2 regions of the Micromonospora sp. AMSO12t genome follow, and region 2 is predicted to be linked to the other one. Evidence: predicted binding sites of a transcription regulator. Region 2 holds the regulator's gene; the other holds the start of a gene.
The links. The regulator HrcA, encoded in region 2, represses chaperone genes, less so after heat shock. The targets are predictions, from matches to a motif close to GGTTNGCACNCTCNNNNNGAGNGTGCNAACC.
Positions count from the first base shown of each region.

Region 1 (4,301 bases), on a different contig from region 2:
GACCAGGTGTACGGATTCGTCGCCGGCCTCTACCCCACCGACGCGCCGACCCTTCCCGAGCGCGAGCCCGAGCCGGAGCGCGAGCCGGAGTCCGAGCCCGAGCCGGAGCGCGAGCCGGACCCGGAGCGCGAGCCGGACCCGGAGCGCGAGCCGAAGCCCGAGCCAAAGCCGAAGCCCGAGCCAAAGCCGAAACCCGGGCCGGCCGGCTGAGGCGATCGGGTCGGTCGCGGCACGCCACGGCGGACCGACGTGGACGAGCCCTCGCCGCACGTGGACTGGTCGTCGGCGCGGTCCGCCGGCCGGGCGGCGCCAACGGGGGCTCTTCCCAGGCGCCAGCAGGGGCTCTTCTTAACAGAAGCGCTCCGGTGACCTAGGGTCGGCGTCCATGGACCTGAAGATCGTCGAGCTGGGACCCGACCGGCGGCCCGCCGTGGTGGAGCTCTGCGGGCGGGCACTGGACCTGCCGGAGGACGCGGCCGAGGCGCCGGCTGTCGTGGACACCCTCTGGGCGCGGGCCGCCGCCCACCGCCCGGTGTTCGTGTGGGGCGCGCACCGGCAGGGGCGTCTCGTCGGTGTGCTCATCGGCTCCCTCGCCGCCGGCGACGGCGACGCCCGTGGTCACGTCGACCTGGTCGCGGTGGCACCGGAGGAGCGGCGACGCGGTGTCGGGAGGGCCCTGCTGGCGACCGCCGAGGCGCGGTTCGCCGAGCTCGGCGCGGTGGAGGTGCTGCTCGCCGGGAATCCGCCGTACTACGCCTGGCCCGGGATCGACGTGCGCTACACCCCGGCGGTCTGCGCCGCGCTGGCGCTCGGCTACCGGCAGGACCGGACGGCGTGGAACATGACCGCCGACCTGTCGTACGACGGCTCGCCCGCGCTGCGCCCGACGCAGCCGGCGGAGGCCCGGCTGGCCGGGCAGGGCGTCACGGTCCGCCGCGCCGAGGCGGGTGACCTGCCGGCGCTGGCGGAGTTCGCCCGCGCCACCTTCGGCGGGGCCTGGGACGCCGAACTGGCCGGCTCGGTGGGCCGGGAGGGGGCGGGCTGCCACCTGGCCGAGCGCGACGGCGTGGTGCTCGGCTTCGCCGCGTACGGGTCGTCGCGGCCGAGCTGGTTCGGCCCGATGGGCACCGCCCCGGCGGCCGAGGGCTCGGGGATCGGCGGGGTGCTGCTGCGCCGCTGCCTGCGCGAGCAGCGGGCGGCGGGCGTGACGGCTGCGCAGATCGGCTGGGTCGGGCCGGTCCCGTTCTACTCGGGCAGCGCGGGTGCCCGGATCGAGCGCGTCTTCTTCCTGTACCGCAGGACGCTCGGCGACTGACAACGGGGCGAACGGGATATAGACCCTCATAACGCCATTCGCCCGCATTGGTGATCGTCGCGCCCTACCGTTTCCGGTAGAGGAGGCAGCCATGACCACGGACGACGAACGCCCCGGCCCGTTGCCGTTCGACCGGCTCGACTACGGCGACGCCGAGCAGCAGGCGGAGATGGCCGGCGTCGACGAGCCGGCCGACGAGCCGGTGACGCTGGTCGACGAGCCGGTGCAGATCCCGCAGCCGTACGACCGGGCGCAGAAGAGACGCAACCAACGGCCACTGCCGACGTGACAGCGCAAGGGGCGGACCGCTGACGCGGCCCGCCCCTCACGGCGTTGTCGGAGCTGGACTCAGAAGTCCATGTCCCCGCCACCCGGACCAGCCGGGGCGGCCGGGGTCTTCTCCGGCTTGTCCGCCACGACGGCCTCGGTGGTGAGGAAGAGCGCCGCGATCGACGAGGCGTTCTGCAGCGCCGAACGCGTCACCTTGGCCGGGTCGATGATGCCCGCGGCCAGCAGGTCGACGTACTCGCCGTTGGCGGCGTTGAGGCCGTGACCCGGGTTCAGGTTACGGACCTTCTCCACCACGACGCCGCCCTCGAGGCCGGCGTTGACGGCGATCTGCCGCAGCGGGGCGTCCAGCGCGACCTTGACGATATTCGCACCGGTCGCCTCGTCGCCGACCAGGTCCAGCTTGTCGAAGGCGGTCTTGCCGGCCTGCACCAGCGCGACGCCACCACCCGGGACGATGCCCTCCTCGACGGCGGCCTTCGCGTTGCGGACGGCGTCCTCGATGCGGTGCTTGCGCTCCTTGAGCTCGACCTCGGTGGCCGCGCCGACCTTGATCACCGCGACGCCGCCGGCCAGCTTGGCCAGCCGCTCCTGCAGCTTCTCGCGGTCGTAGTCGGAGTCGCTCTTGTCGATCTCGGCCCGGATCTGGTTGACCCGGCCCTGGATCTGCTCGGCGTCGCCGGCACCGTCGACGATGGTGGTCTCGTCCTTGGTCACCACGACCTTGCGGGCGCGGCCCAGCATGTCGAGGCCGACGGCGTCCAGCTTGAGGCCGACCTCCTCGCTGATGACCTGGCCACCGGTGAGGATGGCGATGTCGGCCAGCATGGCCTTGCGGCGGTCACCGAAGCCCGGCGCCTTGACGGCGACGGACTTGAAGGTGCCCCGGACCTTGTTGACGACCAGGGTCGCCAGGGCCTCGCCCTCGATGTCCTCGGAGATGATCAGCAGCGGCTTGCCCGACTGCATGACCTTCTCGAGGATCGGGAGCAGGTCCTTGACCGACGAGATCTTGCTGTTGACGATCAGGAGGTAGGGGTCGTCGAAGACGGCCTCCATGCGCTCCGGGTCGGTCATGAAGTAGGCCGAGATGTAGCCCTTGTCGAAGCGCATACCCTCGGTGAGCTCCAACTCCAGCCCGAAGGTGTTGCTCTCCTCGACGGTGATGACGCCTTCCTTGCCCACCTTGTCCATCGCCTCGGCGATGATCTCGCCGACGCTGGTGTCACCGGCGGAGATGGAGGCGGTGGAGGCGATCTGCTCCTTGGTCTCGACGTCCTTGGCGAGCTTGAGCAGCTCCTCCGAGACGCTGGCCACGGCGGCCTCGATGCCCCGCTTCAGGGCCATCGGGTTGGCACCGGCGGCCACGTTGCGCAGGCCCTCGCGGACCAGGGCCTGGGCCAGGACGGTCGCCGTCGTCGTGCCGTCACCGGCGACGTCGTCGGTCTTCTTCGCGACCTCCTTGACCAGCTCGGCGCCGATCTTCTCGTAGGGGTCCTCGAGCTCGATCTCCTTGGCGATGCTCACACCATCGTTGGTGATGGTGGGGGCACCCCACTTCTTCTCGAGGACGACGTTGCGGCCCTTGGGGCCGAGGGTCACCTTCACGGCGTCGGCGAGCTGGTTCATGCCCCGCTCGAGGCCGCGGCGCGCCTCTTCGTCGAACGCGATCATCTTGGCCATACGGCGTTGTCCTCCTGGACACTCACGGGCCACCCGGAGTGTGTGTCCCGGATGGGCCGCCTGGTGTACGCACCTTGGGACGTCGCCACCTGGCGACGACGACGTCTCCTCGGCCGGGCCGGATAGCCCGCGACGACCGGCCATGTGCCGCAGCCGCGTCTGGACGCCGCTACGACCGTGGCCCTACCGCCCCGACCATTGGCACTCACGGTATGCGAGTGCCAATGACTTGTTTAGCACTCTCCCCTGCCGAGTGCAAGCACGATCGCCCCGGTCAGCCGAGTTCACCGGTCAGCCGGGCGCTGTCCACCGGCCCCTCGTGGGCGCGCTGCTCGGCGTACGTGACGACCAGGCCGACCAGCTGGGCGAGGTGGGTCGGCAGGGCCAGCACCGCGCCCACCAGCGTCACCACGAGCACGCCGACCGCCGTGCCGGGCGACTCCAACGGGGTGGTGCCGAACGGCAGCGTGCCGATGCCCTCCACCATGCCGGCGGCCCCGCTGCCGACGATCACCGCCGCCGCCACCAGCGCCACCCGGCCGAGCAGCAGACCGAGCCGGTCGTGGAACATGCGGAAGGAACGGCCGATCGGGTGCTGCCGCTCGAACAGGTAGACCGGGCCGGCCATGCTCAGCGCGAAGGCGAAGTAGATGCCGGGGATCACGCAGAGACAGACCCCGAGCCCGATGATGACGCTCATCAGCAGGGTCCAGCCCCAGAGGCCCAGCGCCCGACGCGCCCCGTAGGAGAGGGCCGCGCCCACGCTCACCGGCTGACCGGCCGCCTGCCGGGTGACCACCCAGGTGCCGGCCGCCCAGCCCAGGCTCTGCACGAAACCGAAGACGAGGGCGCTGCCGAGCACCACGAACAGCAGGACGCCCGTGTCTGCCAGGAAGGTGTCGGGCAGCGCGGCGGGGTCGTCGGCCATCGACTCCTCCCACTTCGCGGACGGGTCGACGACCAACGAGAGCACCGACACCACCAGGGCCGGCAGCACCTGGGTGAGCAGCAGGAT
Region 1 covers NZ_WAAS01000235.1:321-4,621, reverse strand. Annotated here, with positions in the region: gene F6X68_RS25715 (helix-turn-helix domain-containing protein) at 1-210, shown strand, start outside; gene F6X68_RS25710 (GNAT family N-acetyltransferase) at 386-1,315, shown strand; gene F6X68_RS25705 (hypothetical protein) at 1,407-1,604, shown strand; gene groL (chaperonin GroEL) at 1,664-3,286, opposite strand; partial or broken gene F6X68_RS33680 (DUF3824 domain-containing protein) at 3,561-4,301, opposite strand, start outside.
Region 1: the regulator HrcA is predicted to act here: its motif matches at 3,483-3,513, upstream of groL (chaperonin GroEL).

Region 2 (4,301 bases):
CTCCCTCGACCAGGTCGTCGCCGCCGGGGTGGACCACGTCAGCGCGTACGCCCTGATCGTGGAGGACGGCACGCGGCTGGCCGCCCGGATGCGGCGCGGCGAGCTGCCGTACCCCTCCGACGACGTCGCCGCGGACCGCTACCTCGCCGCGGAGGCCGCCCTCGGCGCGGCCGGCCTCTCCTGGTACGAGGTGTCGAACTGGGCCCGCGACGAGGCGGCCCGGTGCCGGCACAACCTGCTCTACTGGACCGGCGCCGACTGGTGGGGCCTCGGCCCGGGGGCGCACAGCCACGTCGGCGGCGTGCGCTGGTGGAACGTCAAGCACCCCACGACGTACGCGAAGCGGCTCGCCGGCGGCGAGTCGCCCGGCCTGGCCCGCGAGGTGCTCACGGCCGACGAGGCGCACATGGAGGACGTCATGCTCCGGCTGCGCCTCGCCTCCGGGCTGCCCCTGGACGCCCTCGACGACGCCGGTCGGGCCGGCGCCGCGCGGGCCCTCGCCGACGGGCTGCTGGCCGCCGACGAGCACGCGGCCGGCCGGGCCGTGCTGACCCTGCGGGGCCGGCTGCTCGCCGACGCGGTCGTCCGCGACCTGCTGCCCTGAGCCGCGTGCCGGGGCCGGCCGGGGGAGCGGCCGACCCGGGTCACTTGGTGAAGGTGTAGGTCAGCGGGTAGCGGTAGAGCACGCCCTCGTTGGCCTTGAGCCCGCCGATGATGCCGAAGATCAGCGGCACCAGCGAGACGAGCATGGGGACGAAGAACAGCACCCCGCAGGTGATCAGCGTGACCACCCAGCTCAGCACCCCGACGATCGTCCAGGTGAGCTGGAAGTTCAGCGCCGCGGCGGCGTGCGCCCGGGCGGTCGGCGACTGCTGCCCCCGGACCATCAGCGCGATGAGCGGCGCCAGCCAGCCGAGCATGCCGCCGCCGACGATCACGCCGGCCGCGCCGCCGAAGTGGGCGATCAGGGCCCAGTTCTTGTCCTCGTTGCTGGCGTAGCCGCCCGTCGGTGGCCCGTAGCCGCCACCGGCCGGATAGCCGGCCCCCGGCGCTCCGTAGCCGCCGGGCGGTCCGTAGCCGCCGGGCGGCGGGTAGTCGCCGGGCGGTCCGTAGCCACCGGGCGGTGGGTAGTCGCCGGGCGGAGGGTAGCCGCCCGACGGCGGCTGGTCACCGGTGGGCGGCGGATAGCCACCGGGTGGAGGATGGCTGCCCGGGCCCGGTGCCCCGGACAGTGGTGCGGTGGGGTCGCCGGAGCCGGCGGGGCCGGGAACCCCCGACGGGGCGGTCGGGTCCGGCGGGAAGCCGGGGTCCCCCGCTCCGGGAGGGCGAGGTGGTTCAGTCATGAAGGTCACGGTAGGGGCAGCCGGCAAGGCGGCACCAGCGCGACCGGCCGGGACGCCCGGAACACCGGCCCCACGGGGGCGTCGGGTGGGCCCGCGCGGTCGCCGATCGGACTGATCACCCCAGGTCGATCATCGCGCGGGCGGCCCCGCCGACGTAGACTGGCACTCGCTACAGTCGAGTGCCAGCAGCCCGCCCCGGCCCCCCGAGTGCCGGGGCCGACGTGCGACAGGAGGTGGGGAGGATGGGTCTCGACGACCGCAAGCTCGCCGTGCTGCGCGCGATCGTCGAGGACTACGTCGCCACGCAGGAGCCCGTTGGCAGCAAGGCGCTTGTCGAGCGGCACCAGCTGGGGGTCTCACCGGCGACCGTCCGCAACGACATGGCCGTGCTGGAGGAGGAGGGCTACATCCGCCAGCCGCACACCAGTGCCGGCCGGGTGCCCACCGACCGGGGCTACCGGCTCTTCGTGGACCGGCTGTCCCGGGTGAAGCCGCTCAGCCCGGCCGAGCGCCGGGCGATCGAGCGTTTCCTGGTCGGCGCCGTCGACCTCGACGACGTGGTGCACCGCACCGTCCGGCTGCTGGCGCAACTCACCCGGCAGGTCGCCGTCGTGCAGTACCCGAGCCTGGCCCGTTCCTCGGTGCGTCACCTGGAGCTGGTGCCGATCTCCACCACCCGGCTGATGCTGGTCATGATCGCCGACACCGGCCGGGTCGAGCAGCGGCTGGTCGAGCTGCCCGCGCCGATCCCCGCCGACGACGTCACGGACCTGCGCCGGCTGGTCAACGAGAAGCTGGTCGGCACCCGGCTGTCGGAGACCCCGCCGCTGGTGCAGGCGCTCGTCGAGGAGTCGGTGCCCCACCTGCGCCCGGCCATGACCACCCTCTCCACCGTGCTGCTGGAGACGCTGATCGAGCGGCACGAGGAGCGGATCGCGCTGGCCGGGACGGCCAACCTCACCCGCGGCGGCCTGCTCGACTTCCAGGGCTCCCTGCGCCCCATCCTGGAGGCGCTGGAGGAGGAGGTCGTCATGCTCAAGCTCATCGGCGAGGCGGAGCCGAGCACGACGCGGGTGCTGATCGGCGACGAGAACGAGATCGACAACCTGCGCGCCGCCTCGGTGGTCAGCACCGGCTACGGGCCGGGCGCGACCAGCGTCGGCGGCCTCGGCGTGCTGGGGCCGACCCGGATGGACTACCCCGGCACCATCGCCACGGTGCGGGCCGTGGCACGCTACGTGGGCGAGCTGCTGGCCCAGAACTGACCAGTCAGGGCCGACGGCCGGCTCCGGCCGCCGACCGGCGCAACGCGAGACGAACATGAGGACACGGAACGCAGTGGCCAGGGACTACTACGGCATTCTCGGCGTGAGCCGGGAAGCCTCCGACGACGAGATCAAGCGCGCCTACCGCAAGCTGGCGCGGCAGTTCCACCCGGACGTGAATCCGGATCCGGAGGCCCAGGAGAAGTTCAAGGACATCAACGCCGCGTACGAGGTCCTCTCGGACGACCGGAAACGGCAGATCGTCGACCTGGGCGGTGACCCGCTCGCCCCCGGGGGCGGGGGTGCGGGTGGCCCGGGCGGCCCCGGCGGCGCCGGACCGTTCGTCGGCTTCCAGGACATCATGGACGCGTTCTTCGGCGGCGCGGCCGGCGGTTCGCGGGGTCCGCGACCGCGTACCCGGCCCGGCGCCGACGCGATCCTGCGGCTGGAGCTGGACCTGCACGAGACCGCGTTCGGCGTCGAGGCGCCGATCACCGTCGACACCGCCGTGCTCTGCACCACCTGCTCCGGCGCCGGCACGGCGGCCGGCACCCACCTGGCCACCTGTGAGGCGTGCGCCGGCCGGGGCGAGGTGCAGTCCGTGCAGCGCACCTTCCTCGGCCAGGTGGTCTCCGCCCGGCCGTGCACGGTCTGCCAGGGCTACGGCACCACCATCCCGCACCCGTGCCCGACCTGCGCCGGCGACGGCCGCGTCCGCACCCGCCGTTCGCTGACCGTCAAGATCCCGGCCGGTGTCGAGGACGGCATGCGCATCCGCCTCGCCCAGCAGGGTGAGGTCGGCCCGGGCGGCGGCACGGCCGGCGACCTCTACGTGGAGATCCACGAGCGGCCGCACGACGTCTACTCCCGCAAGGGCGACGACCTGCACTGCCGCGTCACGGTGCCGATGACCGCGGCGGCCCTCGGCACCCGGCTGACCATCAAGACGCTGGACAGCGAGGAGACGGTCGACGTCAAGGCCGGCACCCAGCCGGGCAGCACGCTGCGGCTGCGCGCCCGGGGTGTGCCGCACCTGCGTGGCACCGGCCGGGGTGACCTCTACGTCCACCTCGACGTGCGCACCCCCACCAAGCTCGACGCCGACCAGGAGAAGATGCTGCGCGACTTCGCCAAGACCCGGGGCGAGGAGGTCGCCGAGCTCACCAAGCAGGGCGGCTTCTTCTCCCGGATGCGCGACGCCTTCAACGGCCACGCCTGAGCGGCCTGACCGCCCCGGCGTCCGCCGGGGCGGCTAGCCTGATCGTCGTGTCCGCGCCGCTGTTCCTGGTCGAGTCGCTGCCCACCGCCGACCAGCTCACCCTGGGCGGCCCCGAGGGGCACCACGCCGCCACGGTGCAACGGCTGCGCGTCGGCGAGGAACTCCTGCTCGCCGACGGCCGGGGCGGGACCGCGTCCGCGGTGGTCACGGCCGTCGGCCGGGGCAGCCTCGAACTCGACGTCATCTCCCGGGGGTACGTCGACGCGGCCGTCCCCCGGCTCGTCGTGGTGCAGGGCATCGCCAAGGGCGACCGGGGCGAGCTGGCCGTGCAGGCGATGACCGAGGTCGGGGTGGACGAGATCGTGCCCTGGGCGGCGTCCCGCTCGGTGGCGCAGTGGCGCGGCGACCGGGGCGCCCGGGCCCGGGAGAAGTGGGTGGCGACGGCCCGCGAGGCGGCGAAGCAGGCCCGCCGGT
Region 2 covers NZ_WAAS01000011.1:29,578-33,878, forward strand. Annotated here, with positions in the region: gene hemW (radical SAM family heme chaperone HemW) at 1-604, shown strand, start outside; gene F6X68_RS03110 (DUF4870 domain-containing protein) at 645-1,343, opposite strand; gene hrcA (heat-inducible transcriptional repressor HrcA) at 1,586-2,608, shown strand; gene dnaJ (molecular chaperone DnaJ) at 2,682-3,827, shown strand; gene F6X68_RS03125 (16S rRNA (uracil(1498)-N(3))-methyltransferase) at 3,875-4,301, shown strand, end outside.